DNA from 3 places in the Carboxylicivirga taeanensis genome. Region 2 is predicted to be linked to each of the others. Evidence: riboswitches for the same ligand, from Rfam matches in the RefSeq annotation. Region 2 holds a riboswitch; each other region holds the start of a gene.
The links. Region 2 has a riboswitch for cobalamin ahead of cobT (nicotinate-nucleotide--dimethylbenzimidazole phosphoribosyltransferase). Riboswitches for the same ligand answer to the same signal wherever they lie in the genome.
Positions count from the first base shown of each region.

Region 1 (8,066 bases), on a different contig from region 2:
CCTCCTTTTCCGGATCTTCGGTCAGCGAAACCCGAATGGTATCGCCCAAACCATCGATCAATAATGCACCTGAACCCACCGCCGATTTTATGCGTCCTTCATCTTCGCTGCCAGCTTCAGTAACGCCCAGATGTAAGGGGTAATTCATGCCTTCCTTTTTCATGGCGACCACCAGTAAGCGCACTGTGTGCACCATAATGCGTGTATTACTGGCTTTAATGCTTAATACAATATCCTTGAAGTTGAGTTGTTCACACATGCGCAGGTATTCCATGCAGGCTTCCACCATGCCCTGAGGCGTGTCGCCAAAACGGCTCATGATGCGGTCGGACAGGGAGCCATGGTTGGTTCCTATACGGATTGCGGTTCCGTGTTGCTTACACACCTCCAGGAAGGCGCTAAGTTTTGCTTTAGCTGTATCCAGCTCCTCCTGGTATTGCTCAGGGCTTAAGCTGAAGTTGAACTTTTTTGCGCCACCGGAAAAGTTGCCCGGGTTAATGCGTACTTTTTCAACATTTGCAGCCGCTATTTTGGCGGCATTGGGGTTAAAGTGGATATCGGCCACCAATGGTTGCTGGTAACCTTTTTCGCGAATCAGTCGCTTAACTTCTTCGAGTGTGTGTGCTTCGCTCCTGCCTTGTGTGGTGATTCGTACAATATCAGCACCTGCATCGAGAATACTCATCACCTGACCGGCCGTTGCTGCGGCGTCCAGCGAGTTGGTAGTGGTCATCGACTGAATTTGAATGGCGCTATTGCCACCAATGGTTTTGATTCCAACTTTGACACTACGCGTTGGGTTACGGTGATAATTAAACAGATCCTCGCAGTATAATGGTTCTTGTGACATTGTTTTTAGTATTGGTTCCACGCTTGAATGCAAAAATAGGCATTAATGTTTACTTCAGGGCTGTTTTGTCTGCAGCTAATTGGTAATGGCTTTTTGTATTTCGTTTTTGTTTGGAAGAGTTAATTGATATTTTTGAGTTCTAAAGTTTATAGACCATGTCGATTGTTGTAAGAAATGTAGTAAAAAAATTTGGCGAACAAAATGCCTTAAACGGGGTGACTTTTTCTATTTCATCAGGCGATATTGTTGGATTTCTTGGACCCAATGGGGCTGGAAAATCTACCATGATGAAGATTATCTCGGGCCTGTTACCACAATCGTCTGGAGAGGTAGAGGTTTGTGGGGTGAATACTGCCGATTACAACGAAAATTTTAGACGGAAGATTGGCTATCTGCCAGAGCACAATCCGCTGTATCTCGAAATGTATGTGAAGGAATACCTGATGATGGTAGCGCAGCTTTACAAGCTTTCGAATAAAAAAATGAGGGTGGCAGAGATGGTGGATTTGACCGGTTTGAGCAGAGAGCAGCACAAGAAAATAGGAGCCTTATCCAAGGGCTATCGCCAGCGGGTGGGATTGGCTCAGGCCCTCATACACGATCCGGAAGTGCTGATACTGGATGAGCCCACAACCGGTCTGGATCCGAATCAGATAATGGAAATCCGTAACCTCATTAAAACGGTGGGACGTGAGAAAACCGTGATGCTCAGTACGCACATTATGCAAGAAGTAGAGGCAATTTGTGAGCGGGTAATCATCCTAAATCGGGGAGAGCTGGTGGTCGATCATCCGTCTACCGATTTATCGCAATTGCAGGCTGGCGGCAGTTCAAAGGTGTTTGTGGAGTTTGATAAAGCACCCAATATCAGTGATCTGGAATCCATTGAAGGGGTTGAAAGTGTAAATAACGTCGGCAAATGTGCCTGCGAGATAGTGGCACAAAACGATATCCGAAAGCAGGTGTTTAATCACGCCGTACATAGTGGAATGACCATTCTTACGCTCACCCGAAACGAACAGAACCTCGAGAGCGTGTTTCATGGGCTCACAAAAGAATAGTGCTAAACCTGAGGCATCCCGTCGCTAGGGAGCTAATTGTTTGATAACCCACTTATCGCCATCTAAAACGTACTGAAAACGATCGTGCATGCGGCTTGCCCGGCCTTGCCAGAATTCAATTATTACCGGCCTAACCAGGTAACCTCCCCAGTGATTGGGACGTGGGATAGATTGGTTGTTATATTGCGCCAGAAGCTGCTCATATCTGCTATGCAGCTCATCACTGTTGTTAATAACTGTACTTTGATTCGATGCCCATGCACCAATCTGACTTTCCCGCGGACGCGATGTAAAGTATTCATCCGATTTGTGGGGAGGCACCTTCTCAACGGTTCCACGTATGCGTACCTGGCGCTCCAGCTCCGGCCAGAAAAAATTAAGAGCTGCCTTATTGGAGCCTGCCAGCTCATTGCCTTTTTCACTGTTGTAGTTGGTGAAGAAAACGAACCCCTCAGCAGATAGTTCTTTCAGCAGCACAATACGGCTGTTGGGCATATTTGCCTCATCTACTGTGGCCAATGTCATGGCTGTTGGTTCTGTGCAGCCTGCTTTTAGTGCTTCCTGCATCCAGGTATCGAATTGTTGAAAAGGGGAGTCGTTAAGGCTCTCTTTAAGCAGGATGCCTTTGGTATAATCTTTACGTATTGCTGCCAGTTTGTTCATTGCGCCTAAATTTAAGTACAGACAAAACAAGAAATCACAATTATTGTTTACTCTATAAAAACCTAGGTTGGGCAAACTTTTTATTGAGCTTCATGTTTAACGTCTTGACACTTTAATTAGGAATCCGGTCGTTAGACACATGGTTTAAACTAACCTGAGAGTTTCACCAAAAAGTTATCAGAAAAAATACAAACAGATGAAGATATATACAAAAACAGGCGATCGCGGGCAAACCGATTTATTGGGAGGTGTACGTGTTAATAAGGATGATATACGCGTAGATGCCTATGGCACATTTGATGAGGTTAACTCATTCATTGGCCTTTTGAGGGCTAAGCTGGACCCGCAACATGAGTGGCAGGATAAGTTGCATCGGATACAGGTGGAGTTGATGAACTCTATGAGTCATTTGGCAACTCCTCAGGAGTTGAAGGAAAAAAACACGATGCCGTTGCCTGAAGGAATGGATAAGTTCTGTGAGCAGTGGATTGATGAGGTTGAAGCAGGCTTAAGCAGCCGTTCTGATCACTTTATTTTGCCGGGTGGCAATGAGGTGTCGGCCTTGTGTCATGTGGTGCGCTCCCAACTTCGTAAGGGAGAGCGTAAGCTAACCGCTTTACATCGTACTTATCCGGTTGATCGCTCAATTTTGTTCTTTATCAATCGATTGTCCGATTTGTTTTTCAGCCTTTCGCGAGCAGCCATGGAAGAAGCGCATTTAACAGAAGAGCGCTGGAAAGCCTTTTTATATAATCGGGGAAAATAAGAGCACAGCATTTGCTGTAGCTTTTTTTCTAACTTTGCAGCAAAATTATTCCGATGATAGAGAAACATACCTGCCGTCAGATTGGCGTTATTGTTAAAACACATGGCATAGCCGGAGAAGTTGTAGTGCGCCTGTTCAGTGAGTTTTCTATAGAAGATCTGGATAGCGAATTTCTTTTTTTAGAGCTGGATGGTGGGTTAGTTCCATTTTACCTGGAAGAAGCACGCGAAAAGAACCAAACAGATGTGTTGGTTAAGTTGGAGCAATTAGCTAACGATCAGGCTGCTTTGAAGGTTATTGATGCGCCTGTTTATATGCCAAAGCAAGAGACTGAAGCAGAAGAGGAGGAAGCTCCGTTCTCAGCTTATCAACTGGTTGGCTATCAATGTCAGGCCGTTGGTTATGGTTACATTGGTGAGATTGTTGCCATTCGTGAAATTTCAAAAAATCCCCTGTTTGAGCTGGAGCACGATGGAGAGGAAATCTTAATCCCAATTGTCGATCATTTTATTGCGGGTATCGACGATGAAAAAAGGGAAGTCGTTTTTGACCTCCCCGATGGATTAATCTAAGCGACTGGGCGATTAGAATGTTGTTTTTTCGTGTTTGCTGATTGCTTCACGCCATTCTGCTTTGAGTTCGATTGCATTTTCGTTGATTTTATGAAACGCCACCATTACCGACTTACAAATGGCTTTGACCTCTTTAGAGTCGGAGTTTATCACCTGCTGAACCATGTTCAGACTCTTGGTACCCAGGCGTGTAATGGCCGTTTTAACCTCCATTTTATTCTTCAAATAAATTGGAGATAAAAAATCGGTATTAATATTCGCAACGATAAGCGTTTCGTCTCCTTTAAAGATTTGACCGGATAGCACATCCTGCATGTAGTGCATTCGTCCCAAATCAAAATACTCCTGTATCGTGGAGTTATTAACATGTCCTAAACCGTCAATGTCGTTAAAGCGGATTTGTATGGGCGTGCTATGATAAAATGTTGTTTCGTTCATGTAATAAAGCTTAGAGCTAATAGCCCATTATTCTCTGATAATTGTTACTTGTCCGTCTTTAGCGAGTTTAATAATGCTCGATGGTGCCGGATTAGCAGTTTCCTCCTGTCTGAACTTAACGATGTAATCCACACCCGTTTTAACGGCGTCACTCACCTGAGCAAAATTCTGTGGCGATGGTTCACCGCTTATATTCGCTGACGTGGAGATAATCGGTTTTTTGAACCTTACACACAGCTGCTTAGAAAATTCTTCCTCCGTGATGCGAATGCCCACGCTTCCATCTTCGCCCAGCAGGTTAGGTGCCAGGTTTTTGGCATCGTCGTAAATGATGGTCAATGGTTTGGTAGTCAGCTCAGCCATGTCATAAGCTACTTCCGGAATATCATTTACATAACCAGCCAGTTTTGCAGTGCTATCCAGAAGCACCAGCATGCTTTTTGAGTCGGCACGTTGCTTCAAGTCATAAATTCTTTTTACGGCATCAGCATTGGTGGCATCGCAGCCTATGCCCCATATGGTGTCGGTTGGGTAAAGAATGATTCCACCGTTTCGCAATACTTCAAGCGCTTGTTTTAAATCGTCGTGCATGGTCTGTTTTTTGATGGCAAGATAGGAAAAAGGGAAAAGATGGGGAAGATTTGAGTGAAAACATAATGTTCATCACGTAGCATGAAAGGTTAAACAAAAAATGTTAAAAACGGATAGAGAATTAATATAAAACCATATTTTTGCGGCGCATTTAGGTTTACAAAAGCCACAACGGCCGCTGTAATGAAAAGGGAATCCGGTGTAAATCCGGAGCTGTACCCGCAGCTGTAAGCCCCATTTAGGTTTCAAATGCTTCAGCCACTGTCAGGCGCACTGATGGGAAGGCCATTTGAAACGGGGTGAGCCAGAAGACCTGCCTGTTTGCACGACAGTATTCTTTGCTTTCGGGATAAAAGCGAGATGATAGCCAGGCTATTCATACATTTTTTTCCAACGTGAATATTGTCTTTAAAGATTTATAAACAACTTAAAAGACAAAATTAGAATGAAACGAATTTCTTTCGCCATTTTATTGGCGTTGAGTGCCGTTTGTGCTTTTTCACAAACCATCCACAAGGACACTTTTCTTATTAAATCGATTGACATCGAGGCTGATGTGGTGTTTGAGAAACATCCGACTGCATTAAAAACAATGGAGCCCTTAAAGCACATTCCAATTACTGTGTCTACTGTTAATCACAAACAGATAGAAGAACGTGCGGTAAATAATCTGAATGAAGCTTTACGATACACTACAGGTGTACGGCCAACAATTAATTACGGTGGTTTTCAAACCTTCCGTTTCAGAGGTTTCGGGCAGCCTGTAATTATGGTTGATGGCGCCCGAGATGAGCGAATGAACTGGTCGAGCAGTGCCCCGGTTACTAGTCTTACTGCTGTTGAGAGCATCGAGTTTTTAAAAGGGCCTGCATCAGTAGTGTACGGCCACTCAGCTGTAGGCGGTATTTTAAATATTGTGCGTAAGCAGCCTACTGAAGAAACAACGGGCAATGCGCGTGTTGGGTATGGAGCATGGAACAAAAAGCGCATGAATCTTGGTGCAGGTGGGGCTATTGCTTCACCCTTAACCTACCGTTTTGATGCCGGTTATGCTGATAGTGACGGATGGCGCGATAACAAAACTAATACAGCCAATGCTTATCTGGCTCTTGACTGGCAGCTCAACGATAACAATGTAATTAAGTTCAAGGCCGGAGCCAATGATGATTTTTATGCGACAGAAGCAGGTATGCCTGCGGTTACGAATGATATTTTTGATGCAACAACCAATAAGCAAGTATATGAGATTGGTGATCTGCCGGCTGGTTTTAAACGTGAGCAGCGCTATAACGATCCATCCGATTATTTGACGCATACTAATTATAACATTGCACTTGCATGGGAGCACACTTTTGGTGCAGTCACCCGTTTGGTAACAGGTATCTCCTATAATGATGATGACATCGACTATTTCTCCACAGAAGAGTTGAGTTATCTGACCTCAAATGAGTCCATTTACGATCATTACTACCTAAGTGGAGACAATAAAAAGTACATCTGTCTGGATTCGTTGCAACGAACTTTTCCACTGCGTTTTTCGCACAAAACAAAAACCTTGCAGTACAATGCCGATGTGTATCACGAGTTTACTACAGGAGGCTTAAAGCATTCTTTTGTTGGCGGCTATTCATTGCTTTATCTCGACCGTGTGAGCTACACAGGCTATAATGTGGGGCAGGATGTATATGGTGACGGACTGTTTGCTAAAGTTTCGGTGGTTGATCCTGTTTTAAATCAAGGCTATTTGAAAACTAAATTTTCAGGTGCTCGCGTAATGAGTGATGCCTCACATGGCTTATATTTTCAGGATGTTATTGATGTCATGCCGCAATTGAAGGCGATGTTAGGTGGTCGTTTTGATTTATATAAGTATAACTATCAACGAGCAACCGTTACCAATGGACTCGATTATGAGTTTAATCCGGATAGCCCGGAGCAGTCCATTACCAATAAAGCATTTTCTTATCGTGCCGGATTGGTGTATTTGCCTTATGAGGATTTGTCTATTTATGCTTCTGCATCTAGCTTCTTTAAGCCTTATCGTAGTGTGTTTAACTCCAACTATATCTATATAGATAAAAATGGAGAAGAGTTTCAGCCTGAAGAAGGCGAAGAGGTATATGAGCCGCAACAAGGTTATCAGCTAGAAGGAGGTATTAAATGGGAGTTGGGTGCGCGATTAAATGTGAATGCGAGTTCGTATTATATCCTGAAGGAGAGTATTGTACAATATTTGGAAAAAACCGAAGCAGGTAAACAAGTTTATGGACAAGTTGGAGCTGTTGATTCGAAAGGTTTTGAATTGGATGTTATTGCTTATCCATTCAAAGGCATGTCTGTTAATGCCGGATACAGTTATAACGAGACGCGCTACAGAGCTTTTGCCAATAATCCTTATATGAGCGATTACAGTTACGAAGGCAATGCATTGACGCATACGCCGGAAAATCAATTTTTTGCATGGGCCAACTACACGGTACAAAGTGGGTTGTTGAAAAATCTGAGCATTGGAGGTGGCACCCGTTATACCGATGACGTTTTTACAAATGCCTCAAATGCCATTGTGTTGCCGGCCTATTGGGTGAGCGATGCTACAGTAGCTTATACTTTGGATAATGTCACATTGCGTTTGAATGCGAATAATATTGCTGATGAGTATTACTTCGATAATACAGTATATAGCGCTCAGTATGTACCTGGTATGGGGCGTTCGTTCGAAGCTTCAATGAGTATTAATTTTTAAGTAGATGATTAAATTGCTTAAACGATTCATGTTTTCGGTTCATCGCTGGACCGGATTCGTAATGAGTCTGCTTTTTGTAATGTGGTTTATATCAGGAGTGGTGATGATTTACCACTCCTTTCCCAAACCTAAAACGCAGGCTTACTTTCAAAAACAAAAAGCGCTTTCGCTGAAGGACAGTATTTTGTCACCTGTTTCTGCTATTGAAGGGCATCCAAGTTCTTCTCTTACGCTGGAGATGTTTAATGATAAGCCTGTTTATCGCTTGCCAGGTAAGACCGCGCAAATGTTTGATGCAGCTACCTTAACACCCATCGATAGCATCGATGAAAATGGAAGCGCACAGTTGATACAAGCCGTTTACTCCTCTCCTGTTAAGAAA
Region 1 is NZ_JBPUSJ010000001.1:444,179-452,244, reverse strand. It holds gene ispG ((E)-4-hydroxy-3-methylbut-2-enyl-diphosphate synthase) at 1-850, opposite strand, end outside; gene gldA (gliding motility-associated ABC transporter ATP-binding subunit GldA) at 1,006-1,911, shown strand; gene pdxH (pyridoxamine 5'-phosphate oxidase) at 1,936-2,574, opposite strand; gene ACSX1H_RS01970 (cob(I)yrinic acid a,c-diamide adenosyltransferase) at 2,771-3,340, shown strand; gene rimM (ribosome maturation factor RimM) at 3,394-3,912, shown strand; gene ACSX1H_RS01960 (acyl-CoA thioesterase) at 3,925-4,350, opposite strand; gene ACSX1H_RS01955 (L-threonylcarbamoyladenylate synthase) at 4,378-4,941, opposite strand; cobalamin riboswitch at 5,078-5,276, shown strand; gene ACSX1H_RS01950 (TonB-dependent receptor) at 5,387-7,684, shown strand; gene ACSX1H_RS01945 (PepSY domain-containing protein) at 7,689-8,066, shown strand, end outside.
Region 1: another riboswitch for cobalamin. It lies ahead of ACSX1H_RS01950 (TonB-dependent receptor); the one in region 2 lies ahead of cobT (nicotinate-nucleotide--dimethylbenzimidazole phosphoribosyltransferase).

Region 2 (8,066 bases):
TTAAGCGATTGGGCACTGGTTTTACACGCAATTTTGACGGTAGCAACCACAGTGAATTAATACCATATATTAATCCCTTAGATCCACTCTGTCCTGATTGGGTGATGTCTATTCCACAGGCCGAATTTGATGGTAACGATGCCTTGGATGCCACTGCAGATCAGAATCCATGGTAGGTTTAATCAGATTCAATGTTTCACACAATTTAAAAACAAAATATAAGCAGATGAAAAATATATTATTGATTTTAATGATTGCTGTCGTTGCATTACCGGCCTGTGACCAGGATAATGTGATGACCAAACTAGATACCGGAGGTGTTGATTATGTAGCTGTGGCACATACAGCCATAGATGCACCTTACATGCTGAATGCAGATAATAATTATAGTATCTCATTTCCAATACACCGGACTTATAAGAATGCAAGCGGCACAGTGGCTAACCTTGAGATGACTAGTAATGATGATACCGGACTGTTTGAGTTGGAAAGTACGACGTTGAGCTTTACTGATGGTGAGGCAGTGGCATATGCGGTTGTATCTGCCACCAATCCGTCGGCCATTGACCCGGCTAAAATATACTCATTTGAATTGAGTGTGACGGGCGACAACGCTTCGCCGCTGTACCATACGGCTGAATTTAATGGCCAGCTGGAGTTGAAGTTTGAGTCGGTGGGAACAGCTAGTTTTGTGAGTGCCTTTTTTGAAGAAGCGTGGACAGTGGAAATTTTCAAAGCAGAAGGATTGAGCATTTATAAAGCCGAAGCCATGTATGAGGATGGGTATGATATTCTGATTATTGAGGATGAGGGCGCAGGCACCGTTTCGGTACCGGAGCAGAAGGCCTGGTTTCAGACTGATGTTGAGCTGCCTGCTCGTATCGCGGGTAGTGGAACAGTTTCAACCAATGGCGATGGGAAAATGGTATTTGCCATGGAAATTGAGCATTATTTACCAGAGTATGATCATACCTGGGGAGTCTATGATGAGGTATTAACTATGCCATAATCGGCAACTGATACTATTGACAAAGGGTACCTGCTTGTGCAGGTACCTTTTTTTTGTGCGATTTTGTGATTGTATTACAGTGTTAGAGGTCCTTGATGCCTTCCTTTTTGGGGAATACCCAATTGAACAGGCTGTCTTCCCATGCTGAGAAACGGTGCCCGGCAGAAAAGGAAGGCTATCTCATGGTGGGAACGGTAAAGGGGTAATTGAGTTATTTTACCCAATGAGGCTATTGGATTATTTCACCTTCACTGCAATGCCCGAAACCATTAAGTAGACTTGGTTGGCACAATTGGCAATATATTGATTCATCCAACCCTGTAAATCGGTAAACTTACGTTGAATAGGGTTCTCAGGCATGCCGCCCAGGCCTATCTCATTAGTAACAAATATAAAGGTAGCATCCTGCTGAATCAGTTGGGCAAATTCACTTTTTGCTTCTTTCAACGACTGGTCAATATTACTGTCATTATCAAAAAAGAAGTTGGTTAACCAAAGGGTGACACAGTCTATCAACACCACCCGGCCGTTAAAATCGTGCTTCGATAAGGCTTTTTCTTCTTCAATGTTGGTCCATTCCGGGCCACGGTCGTTTTGATGGCGTATAATACGTTCCTGATGTTCGTCATCCCATATGCGTGACGTGGCCAGATAAACCGGGTTAGGGGATAGCTGTAATGCCAGCTGCTGCGCATAAGAGCTTTTGCCCGAGCGTTGGCCGCCTGTTATCAGAATGATTTTTGTCATTTTTAGCCTTTTATAAATTTGACTTGTTGATATTCATCTGAATGTATCTTGACACGAACGATTGCGCCGTAACTTAGTTCCAGATTAAAAACCCTTGAGGCTGGAACATGAAGGAAACGTGTTAGAAATGCTCGCATGATGCCAGAATGGGTGACGAGAGCCACTCTTTGGTATGACTTTGAAATCAAATAGCTATAAAAATCATCGACTCTGTGCATCAACTCACTAAAGCTCTCTCCATTGGGAGGCGGTTGTAATAGGTAGTTATCGCCCCATTCTTTTAGACGTTCTTTGTCAATTGTGTTCCATGCCATGCCTTCCCAGTCACCAAAATTGAGCTCTTTTAACCGCTCCTCCTGAGTTATTGTTTGTTGGTAAAATAGTTTTTGGGCAAGCATAGAACAACGCTGTAAAGGGCTGGTATATACGGAGCAGAATTTTTGAGAAGGAAGCTGCTCCATTATCGCTTTTGCTTCACAGTCAAAGTCATTGTTTACATCCAGATCCAGCTGCCCGTAACAGATGCCTTTTTCCACTTTGGGCGTTGTATGTCTAATTAGCCATATTTCCATTGCGAATTACTTTATAAAGGGAAATGTTATTTCACTGGCCTGATAGGTGAACAAGGCCAGTAAGGACAGGTATACCATCATTTCGGATACCTGCTGAATGGTTCCAAGGCAGTCTCCGGTGTATCCACCAATCCATTTTTTAAAGTACTGTTCAAGCAAAACCTTAACGATAAAAGCAGGTAATACCACCAGTATTGCCAACCAATCGACAAAAAGAATTAAAGATAAGGACGCAATGCCAACAGCAATCATCAAATCAGTACTTTGGAGTGATTTAGTAATTGGTTTTGACTTGCTCAACTCATCATCCCTTACGTAGTTTAATGAGTGCATCGTCCATACAGCCATAGCACGGCTGAGCATGTGGCCAGCTATTAAAACCTGCACCATTTTTGACGGTGGAATCTCATTGAGTGTTGTAAATTTCAAAAGTAACGCCAGTAAAATCCCAATAGCTCCATAGGCACCCACCCTGGAATCCTTCATGATATCAAGGATTTTTCCTTTTGTCCAGCCACCACCAAAGGCATCGCATACATCAGCTAGGCCATCTTCATGGAACGCACCGGTAAGCAGTATCGAGGTAATCATCGACAACATAACGGCTACTGCTTGTGGCAGAATCAATGCCGATAGGTAGAATACTAATCCGCTAATTCCGCCAACCACCAGGCCCACCAGCGGCAGGTAGCGGTTGCACTTGTTTAAATTCTCTTGTGAAAATGCAACCTTAAACGGCACAGGTATGCGGGTGAAAAAGCCAAAGGCAGTGAGCAGCAGGCTGAGTTGTTGTTTCATGTATTTTGGTTTATTAGGAAATGCCAGGAATAAAAATATGCTATTAGCCAATAGCCATCAGCTAATAGCTTGATTTATTTACTCTTTATTACTGACACCGGCATCGTCGAAGCTACTCATTTCGTTCATAAAGTTAACTGCCGACTGAATAATTGGATACACCACAGCGGAACCGGTTCCTTCTCCCAGGCGCAAATCTAAATGAAGAATGGGCTCGGCTTTCAGATGTTCTAACATGAGTTTGTGTCCTTGTTCGTTTGATTTGTGCGCAAACAGGCAGTAATCTATTACTTTGGGGTTGATTGCGTGTGCCGCAATAAGCGCTGATGTAGCGATAAATCCATCTGAAATTACCAGCATATTAAGTTCAGCCGCCTTAAGGATAGCTCCGCAAATGGTAGCAATTTCATAGCCCCCAAATGTTGCTAATATTTCAATTGGGTCGGTAATAGCCTCGTGCAGAGTAAGAGCTTTGTCGATGACATTGGCTTTGTGCGCGATGCCTTCGGGGCTAAGTCCAGTGCCCGCTCCAGTTGCTTCGGTGGCTGAGTAGCCCGCATATTTACACAGAAGCGCGGTAGCAGCCGTAGTATTGCCTATTCCCATTTCTCCAAACCCTACAATATTGGTGCCTTCTTCATGGAGTTGTTGCATAAGCCTGGCTCCATTTTGCATGGCTAGGCTGCACTCGTCAATTGTCATTGCTGGCTCAACCGCAAAATTACGGGTGCCTTTTCGGACTTTGAGGTCTAGTAATTGATTGTTGGTATCGAAGTCGTAATTTACACCGGTGTCTGCCACTAATAGCTGGATATTATTTTGTTTGCAGAACACATTGATGGCTGCACCGCCGTTCAAAAAATTCATCACCATCTGAAAGGTTACTTCCTGAGGGTAAGGGCTTACCTGTTCTTGTGTAATGCCATGGTCCGCCGCACAAACTAGAATGGTGGGTTTTGAAAGTTGGGGACTGGTTGTTTGTTGCACTCTACATACCTTAAAGGCTATTTTTTCGAGCATGCCCAAAGCACCAACTGGCTTTGTTTTAAGATTGATTTTGCGTTGAATTTCTTCATCCTTGGCAGATGAAACTGACTTGATTTGTAGCTCCTGCATTGTTGAAATTTATTAGTTTAACAAGCTTCAGGAGGATCGATGAAAACATAGTCCACACATAAATGGCCATCTATTTCACTTTACCCCGAAGTATTTCATGTTAAGGCAGGTCTTCTGGCTTACCTCAGTTTTGTCGCCTTCCCATCCAATTAACTTGGATAGTGGTTATCAACAGAACCTGCTTTTAAAAAGCAAGAGGCTTACAGCTACGGGGATAGCTCCGGAATTTATAATCTTATAGCACCGGATTCCCATTTTAAGCATGAGCACCTTAACAATTGCAAAAGTATAAAATTATCACTCAGGAATATTGGAAAGTCGAGTTAATATCTTTTGCTGGGGTGTTATGGAGTGAGTCAGGTTGATACTTTTTATGCATTATTAGACTCATAATAAGGTACACTAGTTATTCATTGGAATAACAAATTTATTCACCTTCTTTTAAACCGAAGGTAAGGCTGGCCTAATGGCTGATCTTGTTTTTATAAATAGTTTACTAGAGTGCTAGTAAAGACCTTGTGACTTATGGTGGGACCTTTTGTAAAAATGAAATTGGATGGTTAGGGGTAAGGTCGTTCTCAGCTGTCTTTAAACTATAACCAATTTTACTATCTATGATGAAATTATTAACTGTTTTGATGTTGGGGCTCATTTCTTTTTGTGCAAAAGCACAAACTAACACATCGTGGCAATTTGACGCTGAAGCAGGCATCTATTCGTCACCTGTAATTCTTTTGGAAACTCTTTATTTTGGAGATAATGCCAATTACTTATATGCGCTCAATAAGCAGACAGGGCAGCTCAATTGGAAAATTAAATTAGCTGGCAGTATTAAATCAAAACTCTGTGTATATAACAATTGGCTTATTGTATATGATGGTAGTGGCACAGTTTCGGCTATTCATAGCCAGACAGGACGCCGTATCTGGACGTTTTCGACAGAAGGAGAGAGCTGTGTTGACCAATGGGATTATTACAACTCATCGCCTGTGGTAGTCAATCATATGGTGTATGTTGGCAGTGGCGATAATCATGTTTATGCCATTGATGCTGTCAGCGGCCAATTAAAATGGAAATATAAAACAGGTGGTGTTGTGCACGCATCACCTGTTGTGCACGATAATAAAGTGCTGATTGGGAGTTTTGATGGTTATTTTTATGCTTTAGACGCCGTTAGCGGGAGTTTGGTTTGGCGGTTTAAGACTGTAGGTGACAGATATTTCCCCAACGGAGCTATTCAAAAAGCCGCTTGTATCTATCGCGATAAAGTAATTTTTGGTAGTCGGGATTTTAATATTTATGCGTTGGACATTGAAACAGGACGTGGCCATTGGAACTATAAAGAACGAGGGAGCTGGATCATTGCAACGCCCTTAGTCGTAAATGACCGATTGTATTTTGGTACCTCTGATACGCATCGTTTTTATTGTTTTCAGGCTAATAGTGGAGAGATTTTATGGGAAAAGGCTTTGAATATGCGCGTGTATTCAACAGCACTAGCAAAGAATGAGCGGATATATTTCGGTTGTTTCAATGGTAAAGTTTATGGTTTGTCAGCTGAGTCGGGGCAGAAGGTGTTTGAATTTCAAACAAAAGCCAGTTTGCAAAACTATGCATCTCTTTTTAAGTCGGAGACACAATTTGCAGATGGCGTTGAGCTGTATGGTGACGATGGAGAAGAGATTGAAAAGCAGTTATTGAACCTGGGTGCTTTTTTATCGACTCCTCTTATTGATAATGGAATGCTGTATATTGGTGATGCCAATGGTCATTTTTATGGCATTGAGTTAAAGGATTATTGAACTATTTTATAAACTGTACCAAGGCAAACCACTTTTGGTCGTCGTAAAAGATACGATTAATGGGCAGTTTACTTTGAGCCGATAAGTTTTCGATCATTTCAAGCGAATACTTAAAAGAATTCTCAGTGTGAATGCTTTCACCTTTGCTTAACTCAATGCACTCTTTTAAATATGGAGAGGTGATTATTATTTCGTCCTGGGCAATCAGATGCATCTCAACGCGACTTTTTGCAGCATTAAAGAAAGCCTTGTGTTCAAAATCGGCGGGTTGAATATTGGAGTTCAGCAAGGCATTGCAGGCACGTAAGATGTTTTTATTAAAAGCTTCTGTTATGCGTTGGCTATCGTTGTACGCAAGTTCGAGAATAGCAGAATCCTTAACCAGGTCGAGACCTAATATCAGTTGGTCGCCCGGATTCATTATCTGCTGCAGGTTTTTCAACAGCGCCTCGGCCTTGTGAAGTTCAAAATTGCCAACGGTGCTGCCAAAGAAGCAGATAATTCGTGGGCGTTCATTTGGCAGTGTATTTAGCCAGGTAAAATCAGTAGCGATGCCCTGAACTTTTATGTTTGGGAATGCATCATTTAAGGTATTTTTTGATTGGCGAATAGAGGAGTCGCTCACATCAATTGGGAAATAGTGAATGTGGCTATGCCTCTCTTGAGGAATGGTCTCCAGCACTAATGAAATTTTGGAGCTGTCGCCACTTCCAAGCTCAATTATGTTTACATGACTTAAGTGGGCAAATAGTTCTTTCCGGTACTTCTTAAGTATTGATTTTTCTGCTTTAGTAAGGTAATACTCGGGGAGTTGAGTTATCCAATTAAATAGTTGAGAACCATATCGATCGTAAAAAAATTTACTGGAAACATACTTTTGTTCGGCGGTTAATCCCTGTATTAATTCTTGCCTTAGTGTCTGCTTATACTCTTGTTTGCCTCCGTTAGTGTACTGGTTTTCAGAGGTGTTTAATAGTTTATTTTTATTATTAATAAGCTTATCCGGCATAGAATTGAACTGGTTTTGGAGTTCAAATACGGGTATTTATTGAGAATTGTCAATATCAAAGCAAAGAATCATTGGTAATTTTTTCATTTTACCAGCTGCTATCGTATATATATTCTTTTTTGGGTCTGTTAGCATCGATAACAGAAACGTGAATATGTTTCTTTGGAAATAATGACTTGAGTTGGTGATGCATTATTCTTGAGGGCATGGCATCCGTTGAGAAATTATTCAGATAATGATAAGTGGCTCTTAGTTGGATGGAGTCATTATTAACATCGAGTATAAAGTAATCTATCAGAGAACCTCTGTTAAACCGAATGTTGTCAATCACTTCGATGATCGGACCAATATCATATTCTGCTGTTTCCTTGCTTAAATGGAGGGTATTTCCCTGGGGACTTCGAACACATTTAGAGGAAACTTCTTCATAGTCTGAAAGCTTATTGATAAATTCATTATACTGAATCAGGAAGCCATCATCACTATGGTAATGAAATTTTTTGGATTCATCCCTGTATACCTTATCCACCATGTGTTTAGGTGGGTGAGGACGCAGAACTCTAACAGCCAATGAGTCGCCTAGCTCTAAATCATGGCCCATAACATAGTCGATCTTGTCAAAGTAGCTTACTCCCTTATGCTGGTAGTAATACTTTAGCGTATATATTTCATACTGACCGTCTTTGTAAGTGCTTTCGCCATAGACTTTGCCCGATTCCACTGAGTAAAACACCAATACATAGTAGTAAAGGTAAATGACTATAAGGTTGGTGATGAGCAGCAGTGAGATAACTAGGGCTCTGGTTATCCCAGATGACTGCTGCTTTTGTTTTTCATTTGATTGCAATAGCATAGGTAAGGTATGGAAAGATCTACTCCATGTTTTTAAACAGAGGGTGGTCGTTTAGTGGAAGGTCTATTGGTTCGCCATTGTTGTGGGCGATCAGCAACCCTTCTTCAAAAAGGTATTCATTATTTTTTAGTTGGGCCCCTTTTAACCCTTCGCTAAAGCC
Region 2 is NZ_JBPUSJ010000004.1:88,475-96,540, forward strand. It holds gene ACSX1H_RS07680 (RagB/SusD family nutrient uptake outer membrane protein) at 1-176, shown strand, start outside; gene ACSX1H_RS07685 (hypothetical protein) at 227-1,009, shown strand; gene cobU (bifunctional adenosylcobinamide kinase/adenosylcobinamide-phosphate guanylyltransferase) at 1,247-1,756, opposite strand; gene cobC (alpha-ribazole phosphatase) at 1,759-2,328, opposite strand; gene ACSX1H_RS07700 (adenosylcobinamide-GDP ribazoletransferase) at 2,335-3,126, opposite strand; gene cobT (nicotinate-nucleotide--dimethylbenzimidazole phosphoribosyltransferase) at 3,205-4,242, opposite strand; cobalamin riboswitch at 4,330-4,531, opposite strand; gene ACSX1H_RS07710 (beta-alanine-activating enzyme beta-propeller domain-containing protein) at 4,857-6,044, shown strand; gene egtD (L-histidine N(alpha)-methyltransferase) at 6,046-7,053, opposite strand; gene ACSX1H_RS07720 (hypothetical protein) at 7,142-7,906, opposite strand; gene ACSX1H_RS07725 (YkgJ family cysteine cluster protein) at 7,926-8,066, opposite strand, start outside.

Region 3 (8,066 bases), 360 kb from region 2:
CATAAAGCCCCTGCTCGCTTTTCCCTTTAAATTTTTCGGAAACGGCCAAGGGTGCATGTGGCATTGAATGCGCCAGGTACAGAAAAAACGGTTTTGTTTTGTTACGCTTTATAAAGTCGACTGCCTTTTGAGTATATAGTGTCGTTATTTGAGCCTGCTGTTCGAGCGTATGGATCTCCTCCACTATTTGATTGCCTTCCAGAATGGGTAACGGCGGATATTTCAGTTTCCAGGGTTTAGAAACCGAATCCTTTTCGTGCACCGAAACGCCATCATAATCAACAGGCCACATATCATTAGAATAGGGAATGCCATAGTACTCATCAAACCCTTGCTGAAGCGGTAAAAAAGCTTCATTACGGCCCAGGTGCCACTTACCTACCATGCCAGTGGCATAGCCCTGCTGTTTCAGCATATCGGCAATGGTTACCTCTTGAGGATTAAGCCCCACCAATGTATCCCAAGGCATGTAGGCGCCACGTACGCTGATCCGTTCATTGTAACAACCGGTCAGCAAGGCCGATCGGGAGGCACTGCAAACGGCTGTGCTCACATGGAAATTGGTAAAACGAATACCATCTTCGGCCAGCTTATCCAAATGGGGGGTCTCAAAATCGGTAGCGCCATAGCATGAGAGGTCGTTGTAGCCTTGATCATCGGTAAAAATAATCACGACATTTGGTTGCTTCTGTTGATGACAACCCGTGAGGCTCGCTGCAAAAAGAACGAGCCAGACTAAAATAAAATTCCTGGAGTTTAAATTCATAAAACTATTTCTTGTGATTGACGATAACTACAAAGTTAAGGCGTCCATCACCAGACTACGTTTTATGTTAGTTCAGAAAAGGTCAGTTATGTTCAAAGTACACAACTACAAAGCTTCCGAGCGAACACAGCACACTCAGGGCGACAACCTCATTAGTGTCCCCGGCTTATCTGCAGTAATAAGTCTTCTATGGTCCGCATCTCGTGTCTGCTGCCATCAGTCTGGTGCAGAATATAGGCCTTATTGGCGCCGCTGTCCACTTCTATTTTGGGGTAGTTCCCCTCATCTTTGGTGGTTAAATAGCCGGTTCGGTTGAGGGCATGACTCAGCCATTTATACTCCACTCCTTTGCCAATCACCCGGATGGTTTTCATTTGCTCCCGTTCCACCTTAAACGAGCCACTTTCGTTATCAAACAGAATGCCTTCCTTTTCAAAAAAGCGACGAAACCCGTTGGCAAGCACCAAATCTTCGGGAATACCCGCTTCGAGGGCACGTCCCTGAGCCAATAGCCAAATCTTATCGGCCAGCTGCAAGGCTAAATCCAGGTCATGCGTTGATAAAAGGATGCCTCTGTTTTTTTCGCGAGCCAGCTTTTTTAGTAGCTGAACGATTTCGATTTTACTGGGCAAATCTAAAAATGCGGTTGGTTCATCCAGAATAATTAGGGGTGTGTCCTGAACCAAAGCTTTTGCTATCATGGCTTTTTGTCGCTCCCCATCGCTCATGCACATCAATTGGCGGTTGGCAAAGCCTGATAAGCCAACATCTTCAATGGCCTTTAAAACCAACTGCTTATCCTCCTTGCTTAGCACCCCAAAAAAATCGGTATAAGGTGTGCGCCCCAGTGCCACCAGGTCGAAAACAGTCATGTTGCTGATATGCAATTTCTCGGTCAGCACCACCGATACCTCTTTAGCCAGCTGACTCCGTTTAATGCTGCTCAGGTCAATGCCATTAATGGCAATACGTCCTTTAATTTGAGGGATAAAACCACTTAAGGTTTTTATGAGTGTCGATTTACCGGCACCATTGGGTCCCAGCAAACAGGCAAACTCCCCGCGATGCAACTGCACGTTTATGTGCTGATGCAGCACCGTCTCTTTATCGCTGTTGCCCTTGTAGCCAACAGCTAAATCATGCGATTGTAAAAGCACATTACTATCCATTGGCGTTCATCTTTCGTCGTTTAATAATCACTGATATCACAATAGGGGCACCGATAAGACCCGTCACCACATTAATTGGCAGGGCGCCGTCAAAGCCGGGTAGCCGGGCTATAAAGTTACAAAACAGTGCCAATACAGCACCAGCCAGTATCACTGCCGGCAGCAGCACCTTTTGATCACTGGTGCGAAACAGGCCTTTCGTCAAATGCGGAACAGCCAGCCCCAAAAAAGCAATGGGCCCGCAAAACGCGGTGATGGCTGCGGTTAATAAGCCGGTGCACAACAAAATAGCTAAACGGGTATTCTTGATGTTAATGCCCAAATTCTCCGCATAGTTCTCGCCTAACAACAGAACATTTAGTGGTTTAACGAGCAGAAGGCTCATTACTAAGCCAAAAATGACCACCGGAATAAGAATTAATAAATGCTCCCAGCTCACATTGGCAAAACTGCCTAAGCCCCAGATAACGTAAGCATGTACATCCTCTTTGGGGCTGTAAAATTTCATCACGCCAATGATGGCCGAAGCGGCATAGCCTACCATAATGCCAACAATAAGCAGAATGGTATTATCGCGCAAGGCACGGGCAAAAAATACGATGAGCAAAAGAATTAGAAAGGCCCCTAAGAAAGCAGCTCCTACCACGGTCAGGTGTCCAAACAAACCATAACCGCTAATGGTGACTCCCAAAATATTTCCTGCAAACAATACCACCAGCGCTACACCAAGTCCTGCACCACTGCTGATGCCCAGAATAGATGGTCCGGCCAAGGGGTTTCGAAACAGGGTTTGCATCTGTAAGCCTCCCACCGCCAATCCGGCTCCTGCTAAAATGGCGGTTATGGTTTGTGGTAAACGCGATTTCAGGATGATGGATGCGTAGGCCGTACGAGAGGCCTCTTCCCCCAGTATAATGCGCACAATATCTTCGAGCGGAATAGATACGGAACCAAAACCAATGTTTATTAAAAAGAATAGCACCAACGAAATAACCAACAATGCAAATCCCAAAAACCACTTTATTCGTTGCTCTTCCATAATTATTCTTTACTTATCAATTGAAAATAGGCCGGCTGATACTTTGGTGAAAATGCAGGATGAACAGCGTGTACCAAGTCCTTAAGGACGATGTGCGGTTGCAATAATCCTTTCTCAAAGTACTGAGATTGTGAGGAATTGGTTACTATTATTTTTTTGTTTTTATAAGCCGAAAAATCTGTATAGCGGTTGTCAATTCGGGCTATCTCGGTGTAAGTTACATCGGTGGGATGGTTAATAATCAATACCCAGTAATCAGTATCTTCGGCTTTCTCGATAATGGTTTCATAGTCGAGAGATAAAGAGCCGGTCCCCTTTGTTTCACGATAGATATAGTTACAGCCCGCATCCTTGAAAAAGTTAGCCATGTAACTCTCTCCCGCTGGCGTGTGCCATATGCCCTGATAAATATGACCTGTAAAGATGGATGGCTTTTCATTTAGCTGCGCCACTTTTTCTTTCACATCCAGATAAGCTGTTTCTATATCAGCAAACAAGCGCTTGGCTTTATTGCCCTTACCCAAGAGTTCTCCCACAAAAACCAGCCACTCGGCACGGCCCAATGGTGTGTGTTCGAGGTAATCGGCATTGGTAATTACCGGAACTCCTGCAGCTTTGACAGCATTAAAGTGATTGTCCTTAAACGGGGAAACCATCATAAAGTCAGGTTCCATATTCACCATCACCTCCACATCGGGCGCCACAGCCAGGCCTACGTCCTTAATAGTACCTTCGGCAATGCCTTGTTGAATATAGGCATCGGCAATGTACTGAGGCTCCGCCACCCCTTTGATCGTCTGCTTCATTTCGAGGCTATTGGCATAATTCACCATGGTTGACGACAAGGCGATCCATTTATTAACCGGCTGCACCAGTACCAGATCGTTCGCCTTTTTCACTGCCTCCAGCTTTGTGGTATCAGAAACCAGAACAAGCGTTTCAGACTTGCTGCTATCCCCCCATGGATCATTCATAACTATTTGCGAATAACCATCGAAATAATTAATAGTAAAGCCCTTGGCGTGCCTGGGTGTATAAGTACTGTCGGGCTGTACATTTGAAGATTGATTGCTACGGTTTGATGGCCGGTTTTGACACGCCATCAGTAAAACACTTGCAAATACGAATGAAGTTATAAGTCTAATCATCTCTTTTTCTCCGAAAGATCTATGAATAAAATGCATAATCAGACAGGTTTTCCGGCTCTCTTTCTTTGTCTCCCCTTCCCGATTCTAATGAACAGTGGTTATCGAAACAAAGTTCCTGCAACAGGCACAGACTACGGCTGCGGGAACAGCTCAGGCGTTTAACCTGATTCCCTTTCTGTATTATACTGCAAAAGTAATGTTTTATGCCGACAAGTGTTAAGCTTTGGATGTTAAATACTCTCAAAGCTGCTTCACTCGGCAGAGCTTTGTTAAGCCTGAATTGTGCTATATTCCCGGTTATACCTCAACATCTGCTCAATAAAACCCTCTTTATAGGATACCTTTACATCCACTATTTGCCCGGAGGCATCCGTAACCGGCTCCAGCTTTGGGTTGATAAAACCGGCATATGGAGCTACATTAAGTTGCCCATAACGCACAAGGACTTCCTGATGGATGTCGGGGTTCACCTTAACGCCATAGCTTTCGACCAGTTGGCGAGCGGCCTCATAATCGCCCTGCGATTTGATGCGCTGCACCTCCTTGAGTAAGGCTCCAAATAACTGACGCAACTGCTCGTAGTCGTTAATTTTGTAATAGGTTTTATTTTCGCGGGTAACCTTCTCTATCACACCGCTGGCACTTCCTTGTTCGAAAACCCAGCTGGCAATTAACTGGCGGTTGCGCATGTGGGTTTGCTCAATATTGGCGCCTTCACTAATTCGGGCCAGCTGAACCATTAAACCATTCCGTATGTAAGAATTGTACTGCGCTTTAGCCACATCCATGTGCGGCACTAAATTAAGTTCCAGCATTTTAGGATCCGCCATAAAGTAAAGACCAAATAAATCGGCTCTGGCTTCTTCAATTACCGAACTGTAAGCCTTTAAATCATCGGAGCGAACACCCTGCTCCAGCCTGCCCGAGCCATGGCCCACACATTCGTGCAGATGCGTATGGAGGTGATCGGCCAGCGCTCCATACTTTTTATGCAAACTCAGCTCCTCAGGGGTGCAGGCAAACTCTTCAATTACACCTGATGTTAATGAAGCCATCTCATAGGCCTCACTGATGTTGTTTAAGGACACAGACTTTGATCCATGAACTTCCCTCATCCATTCCGCATTTGGCAGGTTAATGCCGAGTGGCGAAGCCGGGTAGCAATCGCCTCCCAACATAATGGCGTTTATGACCTTCATGCTTACACCAGTAACTTTCGCTTTGCGATGTTCTTCCATTACTGGCGAATGATCTTCGAACCACTGCGCATTAGCACTGATAACCGATGCCTTATCGGTTTCAGGTTGATCAATAATATTAACCAGACTCTCCCAGGTTGCTTTAAAGCCCAAAGGGTCACCATACACTTCTATAAACCCGTTGATGAAGTCAACTTGTCCCTCCTGCTCCTTTAGCCATTCAATGCTATAGGCATCAAACATGCTAAGATCGCCTGATTGATAATATTCGCACAGGTGATGAATGACTATTTTTTGTTGCGCATTTTCACATACCCCGGCGGCCTGTTGCAACCAATACACAATTTGCTGCAAGGCTTGTGAGTACATACCTCCAATGCACCATTTTTCCTCTTTAAGCTCACCATCCTGCTTTACTAAACGCGAATTGAGTCCGTATGAAACAGGCTGCTTATCTTCCTTATCAATCTGTTGGCTGTAAAACTGCTCTGCCTCTTTCTGAGTGACCTCTTTATAGAAATTATTGGCCGAAGCAACTACAATGTCCTGATGTTCGTCCTGACAGACCCGCTTAGCCATGTACTGCTCATTAAAAAGCAGCATTTCCATACGCTCAAAAAGGGCCTCGCAGGAGTTACAATTCAGCTGCTTTAGCTGCTCCTCAGAAAGGTTTTGTATCCAGGCTTTGAGCTTTTGAGCGGTGAACGAAGGCTTTAGCTTTGTGGTACTGTAATGGTGATGCAAGCCGTTTGAAAACAAAACACGCTTGTAAAACACGGTTAAATCCTCATAGGCAGCATCGGCCGGATCCACTGTCTGATATAGGGTATCTAAGCATTTTCTGAGCCACAAATTGTATTCATTATTCTGATCCCAAATAATATCGCGCCCTGCCAGCGCCGCTTGTGAGAGGTAATAGATATACTGTTTTTGCTTAAGTGGCAGCTGTTCAAAACCCGGGATTCTGTATCGTAATATGCGCAGGTCGGCAAATTGCTCCACCTGATATTGAAAATCATTCATGCTAATGTTTTGTTAATTGTGGTTATCAAGCCTTATTTCTTGGGGTTACGCAGGTCAATGTCTTTTTTCAACACCCAAACTCCTTTGTTGAATTTAAATGCATTGTAAGAAAAATCGGGTCCGTAATACTGGGAAACACCTGCAAACATCGGGTCCGCTGGGGCCAGGTTATCAAACACAATGAGCTTTTCATTGGCGTCATAACGAAGCATCATGGTGGTTTTGGCCGAATACTCAAAGATAACCCTGTTACGAGAAAAACGATCGATTTTAAAAACTGGTGCCCCAAAACGAGCCCGCCCGCTTTGGATGGTTAGAACATCTAACACCCTGGTTTTTATGAATTCATCGTGGCCTTTATAGCCAATTAAGGTGTAAAATGTTTTATCATCACTTTTTGTTTCAACTAAATCGAGGTAAAGCGCCCCGTACCATTTTTTGTTTGAAAGAACTGCACGTTCCGGCGAACGGATTTTTTCAGACGCATCGGTCAACGGTAACACATTAATGTCGTCCTCCTTAACGATAACAGCCCCATAAAATTCCTGCTTAAAATTGTCTTTGGGGATGTTGTAGGTACATACTTTAACCTTTCCATCATCTGAATGAAGCGTTCTCATCCTCTTCAACTGCGCAAAATCGTTCTGAAAGAAGTTTTTATCAGACCAGAGGCGCTGAAGTCGTCTTTGGAGAACCTGATTGACAGAATCCTTACGTGCATCATCTGTTTGCTGCAGCAGTTCTTCAAACAAACATTTGGTGATGATATCTTCTGCATTAACCAGTACCTTCTTTCCATATTTGATTAGAACGCCATAAATATCCTCCCCTTGGTTGGTAAATTCCAAAGAAAGCACGTTATTCCCTTTATTAGCAGGCACATTGACTTCATCACTAAACGACCAGGTGGTATTACGATAGTTCACCAACCACTCTAATTGATAAACACCATTGTAAGTAGTTGCTCCGAAAGCCGCCACCACAATCTTGTTATCAGTCGACTTTGATACATGCAAATTATCGGTATGTCGGATCAGCTCGTTAAGTTCTGCATCTGATTTCCAAACAGCCTGTAATTGGCTGTTCAACTCCTGCAGAACAAATCGCTTATTGTTCGGATCCAATATTGTTTCTGAAGCATTTAGCTTTTCGGCCCATTGGCTCAGGTTTTGCGAGAACAACGTAGTTGAACACAGTAACAGCGCTATTAATAGATACCCTTTGCTTCTCATCTGACTTTTTTATAATTCCCACAAATTTAAAAATAATTGAGTAGAACCAGGGCACAAAAAAAGACAGCCTTGCGACTGCCTTTTTAAATACTTTGTATTGGTGATTAGTCCCAGCTCAGCAGTACTTTTCCACAATTACCCTCTTCCATAACATCAAAGCCTTTTTGGAAATCGTTGATGCTGTATCGATGAGTAATAATTGCTGTCAGATCAAGTCCTGACATCAGCATTTGCTCCATTTTATACCACGTTTCGTACATCTCACGTCCGTAAATACCTTTAAGCGTGAGCCCTTTAAAAATAATCCGGTTCCAATCTACTTGTGTTGATGAAGGCAGAATACCGAGCATCGATATTTTTCCGGAATTATACATGTGTTCGACCAGTTGATTGAACGCGGCCGGCGCTCCAGAGCACTCCAGACCAATATCGAAGCCAATCATACCCAAATCATCCATCACCTCGCGCAAGTTTTCAGTAATTGGATTAA
Region 3 is NZ_JBPUSJ010000004.1:443,509-451,574, reverse strand. It holds gene ACSX1H_RS08940 (sulfatase family protein) at 1-766, opposite strand, end outside; gene ACSX1H_RS08935 (ABC transporter ATP-binding protein) at 919-1,935, opposite strand; gene ACSX1H_RS08930 (iron chelate uptake ABC transporter family permease subunit) at 1,928-2,974, opposite strand; gene ACSX1H_RS08925 (ABC transporter substrate-binding protein) at 2,977-4,122, opposite strand; cobalamin riboswitch at 4,147-4,341, opposite strand; gene ACSX1H_RS08920 (dipeptidyl-peptidase 3 family protein) at 4,392-6,344, opposite strand; gene ACSX1H_RS08915 (hypothetical protein) at 6,377-7,576, opposite strand; gene tdh (L-threonine 3-dehydrogenase) at 7,681-8,066, opposite strand, start outside.
Region 3: another riboswitch for cobalamin. It lies ahead of ACSX1H_RS08925 (ABC transporter substrate-binding protein); the one in region 2 lies ahead of cobT (nicotinate-nucleotide--dimethylbenzimidazole phosphoribosyltransferase).